One region of the Arthrobacter monumenti genome, then DNA from elsewhere that is predicted to be linked to it. Evidence: riboswitches for the same ligand, from Rfam matches in the RefSeq annotation. Region 1 holds a riboswitch; the other holds the start of a gene.
The links. A riboswitch is a leader RNA that binds a small molecule or an ion and turns the genes downstream of it on or off. The one in region 1 is predicted to bind cyclic di-AMP.
Positions count from the first base shown of each region.

Region 2: another riboswitch for cyclic di-AMP. It lies ahead of ACX80B_RS15260 (C40 family peptidase); the one in region 1 lies ahead of ACX80B_RS04940 (hypothetical protein).

Region 1 covers NZ_JBTNCY010000003.1:44,354-51,576, reverse strand. Annotated here, with positions in the region: gene ACX80B_RS04960 (EamA family transporter) at 1-873, shown strand, start outside; gene ACX80B_RS04955 (heavy metal translocating P-type ATPase) at 886-3,192, opposite strand; gene ACX80B_RS04950 (heavy-metal-associated domain-containing protein) at 3,199-3,420, opposite strand; gene ACX80B_RS04945 (metal-sensitive transcriptional regulator) at 3,423-3,815, opposite strand; cyclic di-AMP (ydaO/yuaA leader) riboswitch at 3,984-4,183, shown strand; gene ACX80B_RS04940 (hypothetical protein) at 4,189-5,454, shown strand; cyclic di-AMP (ydaO/yuaA leader) riboswitch at 5,644-5,843, shown strand; gene ACX80B_RS04935 (M23 family metallopeptidase) at 5,898-6,704, shown strand; gene ACX80B_RS04930 (ArsR/SmtB family transcription factor) at 6,826-7,191, shown strand; gene ACX80B_RS04925 (cation diffusion facilitator family transporter) at 7,188-7,223, shown strand, end outside.
Region 2 covers NZ_JBTNCY010000010.1:37,044-44,266, reverse strand. Annotated here, with positions in the region: gene serC (phosphoserine transaminase) at 1-388, opposite strand, end outside; gene ACX80B_RS15270 (metal-dependent transcriptional regulator) at 609-1,304, shown strand; cyclic di-AMP (ydaO/yuaA leader) riboswitch at 1,398-1,642, shown strand; gene ACX80B_RS15265 (M23 family metallopeptidase) at 1,694-2,482, shown strand; cyclic di-AMP (ydaO/yuaA leader) riboswitch at 2,623-2,813, shown strand; gene ACX80B_RS15260 (C40 family peptidase) at 2,873-3,805, shown strand; cyclic di-AMP (ydaO/yuaA leader) riboswitch at 4,137-4,329, shown strand; gene ACX80B_RS15255 (C40 family peptidase) at 4,334-5,131, shown strand; gene ACX80B_RS15250 (NlpC/P60 family protein) at 5,235-6,095, shown strand; gene ACX80B_RS15245 (HNH endonuclease) at 6,354-6,848, shown strand; gene mobA (molybdenum cofactor guanylyltransferase) at 6,854-7,223, shown strand, end outside.

The DNA.
Region 1 (7,223 bases):
CCGGGAGCGGCCGTCGGAATCCGGCTCGGCGGCGCCGCATTGGTGCTGGTTGTGCCGATCCTCCTGACCCTCCGCGGACGCTGGTCGGTGCTTCTGCGCGGCTGGCCGATGATCGTCGCCTATGGGCTGGTCCCGATCGCCGCCTGCCAGCTCTTCTACTTCAACGCCGTCCAGCACCTTTCCGTCGGCGTCGCGCTCCTGCTGGAGTACCTGGCGCCGGTGTTAATTGTCGGCTGGTTGTGGCTGCGCACGCAGAGGGCGCCGCGTTCGCTGACCGCAGTGGGTGCCGTCATCGCGATGGCAGGACTGGCGCTGGTGCTTGATCTGTTCGGCGGCTCCGTCACCCTCAGCCCGATCGGCGTGATGTGGGGCTTGCTGGCGGCCGTCTGCCTGGCGGCATTTTTCCTGATGTCCGCGCATTCCGACGACGCGCTGCCGCCAATGGTGTTGGTGGGCGGCGGACTCGTGGTCGGCACGGCGGCAATCTTCCTCGCGGGTTGGATCGGGCTCTTCCCGATGAAGTTCGCGGCGACCCGGGTGGTGCTGGTCGGCGCCGAGGTCTCCTGGCTCGTTCCGGCGCTTGGACTGGTGCTGATCTGCGCCGTGGCGTCCTACCTGACCGGCCTGGTTGCCGTGCGGCGGCTGGGGTCGCAGGTGGCGTCCTTCATTGCGTTGACCGAAGTGCTCTTCGCAGTTCTGGCGGCCTGGCTGATGCTGGGCGAACTGCCCGGTCTGATTCAGCTGGCCGGCGGTTCGTTGATTGTCACCGGCGTCGTGCTGGTCCGGTACGACGAACTGCGCCGGCTGCGTAAGTTCACCACCGGCGCCTCGAAGGAGCCGCTCCGGGAAACGGCATCAGCTTCCACGCGTTGAGATCGATTGCCGTTACTTGCCGAAGCGGCGCAGTCGAAGGCTGTTGCTGACGACCAGCACCGAGCTGAAGGCCATTGCGGCGCCGGCGATCATCGGATTCAGCAACCCGAAGGCCGCAATCGGGATGCCGATCGCATTGTAGAAGAACGCCCAGAACAGGTTGGTCTTGATCGTCCCGAGCGTCCGGCGGGACAACTCGATCGACTCCGCCACTTTACCCAGGTCGTTGCCCATCACGGTCAGGTCGGCCGCCTCGATGGCAACGTCCGTTCCGCTGCCCATCGCGATACCGAGGTCCGCCTGGGCAAGGGCGGGAGCGTCGTTCACGCCGTCGCCGGCCATGGCTACCGTCCGGCCTTCGGCCTGGAGCTTTTTCACGGTCTCGACCTTGCCTGCGGGCAATACCTCCGCCATGACGTCGTCGGCAGCGATGCCGACGGCGGCAGCCACTTGGGCGGCGACGGCCAAGTTGTCGCCGGTCAGCAGGATGGGCCGCAGGCCGAGTTCCTTCAGCCGGGCAACGGCGGCGGCCGATCCATCCTTTACCGTGTCCTTGAGGCTGATAATGCCGGCAACCTGGCCGTCCACGGCGACCCAAATGGCGGTTGCGCCGGCGTCTTGCTGCTTCCGGAGCACGTCCTCATGCCCGGCGGTCAGCTCGATTCCGTTCTCAGTCAGCCAGCCTGCACGGCCCGCCACCACGGTATGTCCATCGACGGTGCCGCGCACCCCGCCACCGGAAGCGCTGTGGAAATCGGAGACGGGGGACAGCCGAATCTCCGCCGGCGGTTCCGATTGCCCGGTGCGGGAGCCGGCGTCGGAATCGTCGGGGAGTTCACCGTTGCGGGCGGCGTCAGCGATGGCCTGCGCGATGGGGTGTTCGCTGGCGTTTTCCACCGAGCCGGCCAGATGCAGGACCTTTTCGACAGGCAGTGGGCCAAGCGGAACGACGTCGGTCACGGAGAGCTCTCCGCTGGTGACGGTTCCTGTCTTGTCCAGCACGAGCGTGTCCACCGAGCGGGTATCTTCGAGGATCTGGGGTCCCTTGATCAGGATGCCCAGCTGAGCTCCGCGGCCGGTTCCGGTCAGCAGCGCCGTCGGTGTTGCCAAGCCCAACGCGCACGGGCACGCGATAACCAATACTGCCACGGCGGCGGTGAAGGCGGCCTGCACGTCGCCTGATTCCAGTCCCGGAGCGGCGGCGAGCAACCACAGACCGAAGGTCAAGACCGCGATGGCAAGCACTATGGGTACGAAGACGGCGCTGATCCGGTCGGCAAGCCGCGCGATGGGAGCCTTGCCGCTCTGCGCTTGGCTGACCAGTTTGGCCATTTGCGCCAGTGTGGTGTCGCTTCCAACACGCGTGGCCCGGACGTGCAGGCGTCCGCTGGTGTTGATGGTCGCGCCGGTCACGGTGTCGCCGGGGGCGACGTCGACGGGCAGCGATTCGCCTGTGATCAGGGAAGTGTCGACGGCGCTGTTTCCGTCCGTGACAACGCCGTCGGTGGCGATCTTCTCGCCGGGACGGACAACGAACGTATCGCCGGCAGCCAGCTGGCCCGACGGGATCTTGACCTCGACGCCGTCGCGGAGCACGGACGCGTCCTTGGCGCCCAGGTTCAGCAGGGCCTTGAGGGCTTCGCCGCTGCGGTGCTTGGCGTTGGCCTCGAGATAGCGCCCCAGCAGCAGGAAGGTGGTGACGACGGAGGCGACCTCGAAGTAGAGTCCGTGGGCCGACATCGGCATACCTGTATGCGCGGTCACCATTGGATTGCTGATCAGCACGTAGGCGGAGAACAGGAAGGCCGCCGCGACGCCGATCGAGACGAGCGTGTCCATAGTGGAGGAGAAGTGCCGGGCGTTGACGGCGGCCGCACGGTGGAACGGCCAGGCTGACCACGTCACGACCGGCAGGCTTAGGATGGCCGCAACCCAACCCCAGTGTGGAAATTGGGCGGCCGGAATCATCGAAATGACGAAGATCGGCACGGTGAGCAGTGCGGCGGTAATGAGCCTGGGTTTCAGCGTCGATGCCGGAACGTCGCGGTGCCCACCGTCGTCGTGCTCAGGTTCAGGCTGATGCAGTGTGGCGGAATAGCCGGCTGCATGCACGACGTCGATCAGCTGTTGGTCGCTGATGTCGCCGGAGACCGTGACCTGGGCGGATTCCAGCGGGAGATTGACCGACGCCTGTACGCCCTCGAGCTTGCCGAGTTTACGTTCGACCCGGCCGACGCAGGAGGCACAAGTCATCCCCTCGATATCCAGCTCCACCACGCGGGCGTTTTTGGACAGGGCAGTGTCGGTGTCAATCGCCATGGATATTTACGCTTCGTTCGCCACTACGAGGTAGCCGGCTTCCGCGACGGCTTCGCCGATTTCGGCGTCGGACAGCTTCTTGCTCGAGGTGATGGTGGTGGTGGAGATTCCAGACTTGTTCAAGTCGATTTCGACGTTCTCGACGCCGTCGATTTCCTTCAGCTCTTCCGTTACCGAGGCGACGCAGTGGCCGCAGGTCATGCCGGAAATGTTGACGATGGTGTTCATTGTTAGCTCCTTAGCAGGCGTGAAATGGCGTCCGAGGCTTCCTTGACCTTGGCGTCGATGTTTGCGAATTCTCCGGTGGTCTGTGATTCGGTGGCCGCACCGACTACGCAGTGGGCAATGTGCTCCTCGAGTAGTCCGATGCTGACGGCATGCAGCGCCTTGTTGATGGCGGAAACCTGCGTGAGGATATCGATGCAGTACTTGTCCTCATCGATCATCCGCGCAATGCCTCGAACCTGGCCTTCGATCCGCTTGAGCCGGCGCAGGTACGCGTCTTTGTCCGACGTGTAACCGTGATTTTCCTGGGCGTCCCCGGTGACGGGGTTGATGCCTGCATGGCTGTCCAATTCCGCCTCGGTGAAGGTTTCGGCAGGGCTTTGGTCAGTGGCGCTCATGGTGTCCTCTTTCGCTGATGCTTCTTTCACGGTATACCCCCACAGGGTATAGGTCAAGTACCCCCAAGGGGTATGTGGATAAGCATAACGAAATTGTAACTTCGCAGCGTTTCTGCTTAGTCTGGGGCAGCACCGCCTGTAGGGGTGCAGCCGGTCCGTACACCGAACCCTGTCAGCGGACCGGTCCCGTTCATAGTTATGGCAGGGGCGGAGGAACCACCAGCGGCAGCATCGCAACTGCCTGGGGGTGAAGCCGCAGTGGCATCGCAACCGGTACGGCCACCGTTCGGCCGTACCGCCGCCGCAGCGGCCGGGTCTCCTCGACCCGAATCCGACAGCTAACTTCGCAGGTGTTTGAGAGAGGACCAGTTTGATGCGCAGTAAACCCACCGGCCGCCGTGCGGCTGCTCCCGGCACTTCCTCCGCACGCGCGGCATTCGTTCCGCGCTCCAACCACTCCCCACTGCCTGGACATCGCTGGGCAGCCGCGCCGGTTCCCGCCGCGGCTGGAACCAGCCCGTGGGTCCGCAACGGCTCACTTGCGCTCGCCGTGACCGGCATCGTCGTCGCCGTCGCGCTATCGCAGATTCAGCCGCCAACAGCCGATGGAACGACGCAGGCACAGAACGTCGGCGAATCGCCCACCGCCTCCACCGCAGCAAATGTAACTTTCCATTCCGATTGGCTGACCACCGACGCTGTCATCCACGGCTACCTCGGCGGGGATGAGGTTGACGGCGGCTCCGGTGACGGACTCTTCGCCAGCAAGGCCAGCAGCGGCGAAGCGCTTTTCGCCAGCAATGACGGCACTGTCATCAACGGCAACTCCGGCGCCGACAACATTGTTGCTGCCGATGGTTCCGGAAGCGTCGTCGCCAGCGGTGCTGCTGGCAATGCCCCGGCCGCAGGCAGTTTGAAGGCCGCAGGGGGAAGTACTGCAGAATTTCAATCCACGCAACGGCCGGTAGGCGATTTAACTACGCAGGCGGCGCTGGATTCAGCCGGAGCACCAGCACCGGAACCAGCGGAGCCAAGCGGTCCAGTATCGTCGGATGAGTCCGATGGCGACGGCATCGAGGCGCAGAACAGTACCCCGGGTGATGCGTCGGCCTCGGCCTCTGGCTCAGAAACACAGACGGAAGCGACGCCGGCTCCGGCCAGCGCTAAGGGTGACGGGACTACTGCGGCTGCGACCCCCAGCGGGAGTGCTGAAACTACGCCGGCTGCCGCTCCCACTGAGAGTGGCGAATCTTCGCAGGCGACGGCTCCTGCCGAGGCTGCCGGGACATCGCAGGCATCGACGGCGGAGCCCACCAGCCCCAGCCCGGAGCCCACCAGCCCCAGCCCGGAGCCCACTGGTCCGAGCCCGGCGCCGACCACCTCCAGTCCGAGCCCGGCGCCGACCACCGCTAGTCCGAACCCGGCTCCGACCACCACCTCCACCCCCGAGCCCTCAAGCACCAGCCTGAAAACCGTGGAACCGAGTCCGGAACCCACCACCTCCAGCCCGGAGTCGACGGACGGAACTGATCGGGACAGCTGGGATGGCTACGACGGAGACGGCTGGAGCGACGGCGACAGCGCCGGCTGGGACAACCGCGACGAAACCAACCCGGACAACCGCGGCGGACAAGACTGACCTACCACTACGGGAACAACTAACTAGACGCCCACCTATGGCCTGTTCCGGAAAATCTCCTGTTTCGACACGCCTCCTGTGCCGTGAGACTCGCCACAAACCGGGTAACGAAATTGTAACTACGACTTTCATCTGTTTAGTCTTGTCTATCGCCGTTTTTGTCCGGCGCCCCTGGTCCGTCCACCGAATCCTGTCAGCGGACCAGTTCCGTTCGTATTGATGACAGGGGTGGAGGAACCACCATCGGCAGTCTGACTGCCTTGGGGTTAAGCCCGCCAGCGGCATCGCAATCGGTTTGGCTTTCTACAGCTGACCGCTGCCGCGCAGGGCCGAGTTTGGTCTCAACTCGAATCCGACAGCTAACTTCACAGGTGTCTGAGAGGACCTTTTTGTTTCGCAATAAATCAGCGGGCCGCCGCGCAGCGGATCCCGCAACTTCCCCTATGTCCGAATCAGCTCCCAGCAGCCGTTCGGGGCAGCCCGGCCGCCATAGCGCGGCATCAGCAGCACCTAAGTCTTCGCAATCCTGGGTCCATAAGGGCGCCTTGGCGCTCGCCGTAACCGGCATGATCGCCGCGGTTACCTTTCCCCAGGCCCAATCGCAGGCAAGTCAGGATCAGCTGGAAGCAGTTTCGAGCGTCGCCAGTTCCGTCACCGCTTCGACAGGTGCAAGCCTCGACTTCACACCGAACAGCCTCAAACCTGGAGCTATGGCGGACGACGACGAGGAAAAGGGTTCCAGCGTGAAGCCGGCCTCGAGCGGTTCTGACGACAAGGCTTCCGGATCCACGTTGGCGGGCAAGGATTCCGACAAGGAAAAGGCGAAGAAGGACGAAAAGCAGAAGTCCTCTTCCAAGTCCGAGGACCTGGGGGCCCCGCTGGCGTACCTCAAGCCGACATCGTCCTTCGGCTACCGCGTCAGCCCCATCACCGGTGCTGCCAGCGAGTTCCATTCCGGCCAGGACTACGCCGCGACTTGCGGCACCCCGGTCAAGAGTTCAGCTGACGGCAAGGTCGTCCAGGCCGGTTGGCACCCGTATGGTGGCGGCAACCGCGTCACGGTCAAGCACGACGACGGTCTGAAGACGACCTACAACCACATGGCGGCGATCAAGGTTAGCGCGGGCGAGTCAGTTAAGGCGGGCGAGTCCGTAGGCAATGTCGGTTCGACCGGCGCCTCCACCGGTTGCCACCTGCACTTCGAGGTGGTCGAGGGCGGCCAGACGGTAAACCCTCTCGGCTTCCTGTAACAAAACCCGGCTGCCGCACTGGCAGCGAAGCGGTCTCCGCAGTCATTACGACGACGGCGGGGGCCGCTTTCGTATGTCGGCACGTATTGAGGTAATCACCCGGTTGTGTCATTATCTGCATATGGATGCAGATAAGCAGGTATGCGGCGCCGACGTCGATAGTCAGTACGTTGAGCTGGCCGTCGAGGTTTTCTCGATGCTTGCCGATGCAACCCGGGTCCGCATTATTCTTGCGTTGCGCGATGAGGAGTTGTCGGTGAATCATCTCGCCGACATCGTCGAAAAACCGTCTGCAGCCGTGTCCCAGCACCTGGCTAAACTCCGGCTGGCGAGGATGGTCGCGACCCGACAGGTGGGAACACGGGTGTTCTACAGGCTGGAAAACGAGCATGCCCGGAAACTCGTCACCGACGCGATCTTCCAGGCCGAGCATTCGCTGGGCGGCGTTCCGCGGCATCATCACGGCGACCAGGCGGTGGGAGCATGAATCGATTGCCCGCCAACGAGCGTGTCCACGAT
Region 2 (7,223 bases), on a different contig from region 1:
GGGCGGACTCGATGATCGAGGAAGGATCGAGGAACGGGGCCTTGTCCGTCGCGGCGGCAAACTTGGACCCGAACTCGCCGAAGGACAGGTGCTGCGCCTTTTTCTCCACTAAACCGAAGCTGGCGGCATCCCAAAAAGCAGTTGAACCGCCGACGCCGAGAATCACCTCGTAGCCGTCCGGCGCCTGAAACAGTTGGCTGATGCCTTCGCGGACGCTGCCGACCAGATTCTTTACCGGAGCCTGCCGGTGCGAGGTTCCCAGCAGTGTGCTTCCGGCCTCTGACAGGGCCTGGATCTGCTCCGTGCGGACCTTCGACGGTCCCGCACCGAAGCGGCCGTCCTTAGGCAGCAAATCACGCGGGATGTTCAAGTTCGTGGTCTCGTTCACGTCGAAGACTCCAGGATGTTGGGGCACGGCGCAGACCTGCGCCTGGCGGTGATGTTGTCTGATTATTCTGCCCCACGGCGGCAACGGCGGCTAAACCGTGACAGTGTTATTGCGGCCGCCCCCGCCGCATCCACACTGTTCGCGCAATTATCTGTACTCTGTCCAAATAAGCTAATGTAGGGGGCAAGTCTTTTTTCTGGCAGCGTCCAAGGAGCCCTCTGTGACCGATCTGATCGATACTACCGAAATGTATCTGCGGACCATCCTTGAGCTGGAGGAAGAGGGCATCATCGCCTTGCGTGCCCGCATCGCCGAACGCCTCCGCCATTCCGGCCCCACTGTCTCCCAAACGATCGGCCGGATGGAACGCGACGGCCTGGTGGTCGTGACCGGCGACCGCCACCTTGAGCTAACCGAACAGGGCCGCGGCCGCGCCGTCGGCGTCATGCGCAAACACCGGCTCGCCGAACGACTTCTCTTTGACGTGATCGGTCTGGACTGGGCCTATGTCCACGATGAGGCCTGTCGCTGGGAGCACGTCATGAGTGAGCGGGTTGAACGGCGGCTCTACGACTTACTCGAGCGGCCCACCGAGTCTCCGTACGGCAATCCCATTCCGGGTCTCGAGGCCCTCGGCGGGCAAACGGCCGGCGCGTTTTCGGATGGTGTCATCACCCTGTTGGACGCCATGCCGCGCTATACGCCGGAGTCCAAGGTGGTCATCTGCCGGCTCTCCGAGCCCATCCAGGTGGAGCCGGAACTCTTGGGGCAACTCGACGACGGCGGCCTGCACCCGGGTGCCGAAATCACCCTGCAGCGGGCCGGCGACTACATCTCCGTGCGCGTGCCGGGAATCGAGGGTGCACTGGAACTCCCTCCTGAAGTCGCCGCGCACATTTTCGTCTCCATGTCCTGACGGATTGTTATCCACAACACTCAATAACGGAAGTGTCTCTTTCGGATTTGAAGCCCTATAGTTGATCACTGGCGCTGATCCGTAAAGCGTCAGCTGATCTGTATGCCGAACCCTGCCGGCGGATCAGCTTCCAATCATTACGGCAGGGGCGGGGGACCCACCAATCGGTGCAGAACTGCGGATTCCAGCTGGAATCAGCAGGTGCATCTTGGGGTGAAGCCCGGCAGAACGCGCATCCTGAACCGCAAGGCGGTACTGGGCTGTGCGTTTAGCGCGGGCCGAGTCGCTCTCAGACTCGAATCCGACAGCTAACTCCGCAGGCCGGTACGAGAGGAACAGCTTTGTCGAGGCATAAGCTACACGGGCGCCGCCGCGCGTCCGCTTCCGTTGTGGAGTCGCGCCCTAGGGATGCCCATCGCGCTGCACGGCGCAACCGGAACCAGCTGGGACAAATCTCTTTGGCGGCCACCCAGGCCATGGGTGGCGTGGGGCAGAAGGCGGCCATCGTCGTCGCCGCTTCCGGGCTGGCAATGGCAGTGGCGGTTCCGACGGCGACAGTGACCGCCGCCGGTGAGCCGGCAGAAGCGCAGAGAGCACAGAAGACACTGACGGCATCCGCTGCCGCAACCACATCGCCGGATTCGAATGGAGTATCCACGGTAAAGGCTTCCGACAACGCCACCGTTTCCTTCGTCCGTTCCGATGTCACCAGCAGTTTTGATCCCGAGAAAAAACTGGCCAGCGTGATGACCGCGGCCGCAGGCGAAGCCGAACCGGCCGCTTCCGAGGGAAGCCTCGACATGCCCGTACCAGCTTCGAATATGACCTCCAGTTTTGGTTACCGGACAAGTCCAATCACCGGTTTTGCCGGGGAAATGCATACCGGCCAGGACTTCGGCATTGCCTGCGGTACTGAGGTTGCCGCGGCAGCCGAGGGCGTCGTCAAGGAAGCGGGTTGGCACCCCTTCGGCGGCGGTAACCGCATCGTCGTCGACCACGGCGGTGGACTCGAAACCACCTATAACCATCTCTCCTCTATTGCTGTCTCCGCTGGCCAGTCCGTTTCCCGCGGGCAGACCGTCGGAGTGAGCGGTACCACCGGAGCGTCCACCGGGTGTCACCTGCATTTTGAAGTCGTGGTCAACGGGCAGACTGTCGACCCACTTGGATGGCTGTAACCGGGCGGAGCGCATAGCACCGCGGTGGGGCGAAACGCCGCGAATCGGCGTGTCGTGACCGAAGTGTGACAAGTTACCGTTCCGTGATGTAGGCTGATCCGCGTGCCGGCTTCCAGTAGCGTCGGCGCCCTTGGACAGATTGCCTAACCCTGTCACTGTCGCAAGGTCCGTTCGCAACAGCATCTGACAGGGGCGGGGGAACCAAATAGCGGGCTTCGTCAGAAGTCCTTGGGGTTAAGACGCATAGGTAGCGTGCACGTTGTAGTGCGCCTATACGTCCGGGTGGCTCCCATCCGAACCCGACAGCTAACTCCGTAGGCATTGGGAGAGGCAATCAACGTGTCCAAAAATCCTAACCTTGCTCGCCACCGCGCGACTCCGGTCAGCCCCATGAAGTCCGTTTCCAAAGCGGTCTCCTCCAATGCAGGCGCCATCGGCCGTCCGGTAGCAGTGGTTGCTGCCGCATCCGGCATGATGTTCGGCCTTGCCGTTCCGGCAAATGCCGCTGAGCACACCGTCAAGTCGGGCGACACGCTCAGCGAAATCGCCGCTCAGCATGACGTCAGCGTTGAGTCACTGTTCTCGCTGAACGGACTCGGTGCAAACTCGGTCATCTATCCCGGCGACAGCATTGAGTTCTCAGGTTCGGCAGTGGCTTCCACCAGCGCTTCCACCTCGGGCTCCTACACCGTGAAGTCCGGTGACACGCTGGGAAAGATCGCTGCAGCCAATAACGTCAGCCTGCAGACAGTCTTCTCGCTCAACGGCCTCGGATGGAACTCCGTCATTTACCCGGGCGATACTATTAAGCTGGCGGGCAACCCGGCTCCGGCACCTGCACCTGCTCCGGCACCCGCCCAGGCGGCTGCTCCGGCACCGGCACCTGCTCCCGCTCCGGCCCCTGCGCCGGCGCCGGCTCCGGCCGCACCGGATAACACCACCGGATTGAGCACGGCCTCCAGCGGAGGGGTTCAGGCGCTTGGAGCGTCCGTCTCCACCGCAGGAATCGCCGGCACCGCCCAGTCCATGGTTGGTTCGCCGTACGTCTACGGTGGCACCAGCCCGAGCGCCGGCTGGGACTGCTCAGGCTTCGTTCAGTGGGTCTACGCCCAGAACGGCATTGACCTGCCGCGTACCTACCAGTGGCACTCCATGACGCCGACCAGCAACCCGCAGCCGGGTGACGTTGTCGTCCAGAACGGTGGAAGCCACGTCGGCATCTACATCGGTGGCGGCAAGATGGTCAGCGCTTTGAACCCGAGCCAGGGCACTCTCGTCCATGACGTTAGCGCCATGTCGGTGATGGGCTTCTACACCATGTAAGACAGCCTTCACAGGCAGGAACCGGTCCGCCGGAACCTTCTCGAATGCACCGTCGGATTTGTCCGGCGGTGCATTCGGCTTTAAGGCGCAACATGCCCGGGATGCGCCGACACGGAGATAATGTCCGATTTATTTTTTTAGCCCACTCCTGCCACGGTATCCGCCCTCTGACCAGCGGTTACTCCCGGCCGACCTGAGGGCAGCCGTTACCGGGATGTATCGAAATGACACCTCCCCGTGACCTCAGCGTGACATCGATCTCGAACTGGGGTACCGTCTTACTCGTGCCAATTTCCAGAGGGGTTTGGCACCCTTGGACAGATTGCCTAACTCTGCCACTGTGCCAAGGTCCATTCGCAACTTATTCGTCTGGCAGAGGCGGGGGAACCATTATCGGGCTTCGCAAGAAGTCCTAGGGGTTAAGCCGTACCGGCGTCACGAGGAATTTTTCCCTTGATGCCGTGCGGCCGGGTGACTCCCATCCGAATCCGACAGCTCACCCCGCAGGCTATGGGAGAGGCTACAGACGTGTCTTCAAGCTCTACTTTGGGCCGCCATCGTGCTGCCCGGGTGCGCAGTAATCCGCTTGCGGTAATCTCGCAGGCAGTGTCATCCAACGCCGGATCCATGGGCCGCCAGGCAGCCGTTATCGCCGCAGCTTCGGGTCTGGTCCTGACCGTTGGAGTGCCGGCGCAGGCTTCCGGCGCCGAGCGCGAAGCGAACGCCTTCACCGCTGTCACCGCAGCCCAGCCGGAGACCGTGGACGTCAGCGTCCCGGCCGATGCCAGGATTTCCTTCGAGCGTGCCTCCGTCACTTCCGAAGCCGCTCCGGCAGCTCCCGCCGCCCCCGTCGAGGTGAGCGTCCAGTCCACCGAAACCGCAGAACCAGCCGCCGCCATCGACGTCGAAGCGCCTGCTCCTGTTGCGGAACCCGTGGTGGAAGAGGCTCCCAAGCCTGAGCCCAAGCCCGATCCCGCTGCAGCCGTTTCGGCCGGTAACTCGAGCGTTGCCGGCGCGGCCTACGCCGGAGTCGGCAACCCATACGTCTACGGCGGAACCAGCCCGAGCGCCGGCTGGGACTGCTCCGGTTTCGTGCAGTGGGCCTACGCCCAGGCAGGCCTGAGCATTCCCCGCACCAACCAGTGGTCGGTCATGACTCCCACCAGCAACCCGAAGCCGGGCGACCTGGTGGTGCAGAGTGGTGGCTCACATGTCGGTATCTACGTCGGCAATGGCCAGATGATCTCGGCCCTGAACCCCAGCGACGGCACCCAGCTCCACTCGGTCAGCGCCATGCCGGTCTCGGGTTTCTACACCCTCCCGTAGGGCCCCAAAAGCTTCGACGGGAACGGTGGCCCGCTGCAATTCCACCGCCATTAGTATCCGCAGGCTGTGACCAGCTAGAAATCGAAAGAGAGCGCATTCCACAATGTCGACCAGCGCAACCATTGCCCGCCACCGGGCACCGGCCCAACCCACCGCACTGAGCAGCATCGCCAAGGCGGTCAGCTCCAACGCCGGCAGCATGGGCCGCCAGGCCGCTGTCGTCGCTGCTGCATCCGGAATGGTCCTAGTCACCGGCGTTTCCGCGACCGCTGCCCAGGGAGACATCAACCGCGAGGCTTCGGCGGCTTCGGAACTGCAGATCCAGACCGCTTCCGCCATCCAGGTGAACGCTCCCGCTGCCGCGAAGATCTCCTTCGACCGTCCGGATGTCCGCTCGGCCCCCGCTCCGGTCGTGGAAGCACCGGAACCGGTTGTTGCCCCGCAGTCCAACGACGTCGAGCCCGTCGTCGCGGAACCCGTGGAGACCCCGGCGCCGGCTCCTGCACCAGCACCAGCACCTGCCCAGAGCGAGCCTGCGCCCGCTGCCACCGCAGACACGGCAAGCACCGCTTCCACGCAGCCCGCCGCCAAGTCGACGCCGGAGCCCGCGCAGCAGAAGGCTCCTTCCTCCAGCGGAGTTGCCGCGGGGATTGCCTCCGCTGCGTACGCGCAGCTCGGCGTGAGCCAGGACTGCACCATGCTGGTCACCAACGCCCTCGCCGCCGTCGGCATCAACCACCACGGCTGGCCGGACTCCTACTTCTCCCTCGGCACCCAGGTCAGCGCCTCGCAGGCCCAGCCGGGTGACCTGGTCTACTACGCGGACGGCGGCATGGGCATGGCCCACATCGCGGTCTACGTCGGGAACGGCCAGGCCGTCCATGGCGGCTGGGAAGGCGGCAAGACCGTTCTGGCTTCCGTCAATGTCGGCTCCGGCCCGGTTTACATTCACGTGAACGGCTAATTCCACCGGATCCCGTCCTGACCGGACAGTATTAAAGGCAAAGGCTCCCGCTGCGGCGGGGGCCTTTCGTCGTTTCTCCGATGGCTCGCGGCGGCCCCCGTCGCCGCTTCCGCCGGGCCTCGGTCGTGCCGCAGCGGTGAATAACTGGCACACCGGGTCAGATCTCGTTTACTCTTGGCTTGTTGATCCAAGACCCGCGGGCACTGAACCGGCACAACCGGTGCAGTGGCCGCAGGTCCGGCGCGAAGAGGTATGTGCATGCGCACACTCGTTCTCAATGCTGGATATGAGCCGCTGGCGGTTGTCACCTTCCGCCGGGCGATCGTTCTTGTGCTCGGCGGCAAGGCGAGCATTATTGCCGAGGCAGGCGATCCCGTTGTGGGGCCCAACGAAATCCTGGCCCGGCCTTCCGTCATCCTGCTCAATCGCTACGTGAAGGTTCCCTACCGCGAAGGTGCCCCGGTAACGCGCCGCGGAGTCCTCCGCCGGGACAACCACCTCTGCGGCTACTGCGGCAAGCCGGCCAGCACCATTGACCACATTGTTCCCAAGTCGCGCGGCGGAGCCGAAACCTGGGAGAACCTCGTCGCCTGCTGCCTGCGCTGCAATAATGCCAAAGACGATCACACTCTCCGCGAGATGGGATGGGAGCTGCGGGTGCTTCCGAAACCCCCGCGCGGATCCCGCTGGCGGATCAAGGAGCTCGAACGGCCGGCTCCACAATGGACGGAATTCCTTAATAATGCAGCGTAGCCCCAATGCCGCGTAACCCCGTCGACAGCGTCGACTTCGACGCCATCATCCTGGCCGGGGGCCGTTCGTCCCGCCTTGGCGGCGTGGACAAGGCGTCGTTGATGTTCGACGGCGGCACGCTCCTTGCGCGCACCCTGGCCGCCGTCGAGGGGGCCGGCACCGTCGTCGTCGTTGGTCCCTTTTCTGCTGATGAGCTGCCGGAGGGCGTGCGGTGTGCCCGGGAGGATCCACCGTTTTCCGGTCCTGCCTCCGCCATCGCCGCGGGAGTGGATGCACTGGCCGGCAGCACTGCTGAATATACCGCCGTTTTGGCCTGCGATATGCCCTACGCCCGCACCGCCATGCAGTATCTCCTGACGGCAACCGCGTCGCTGG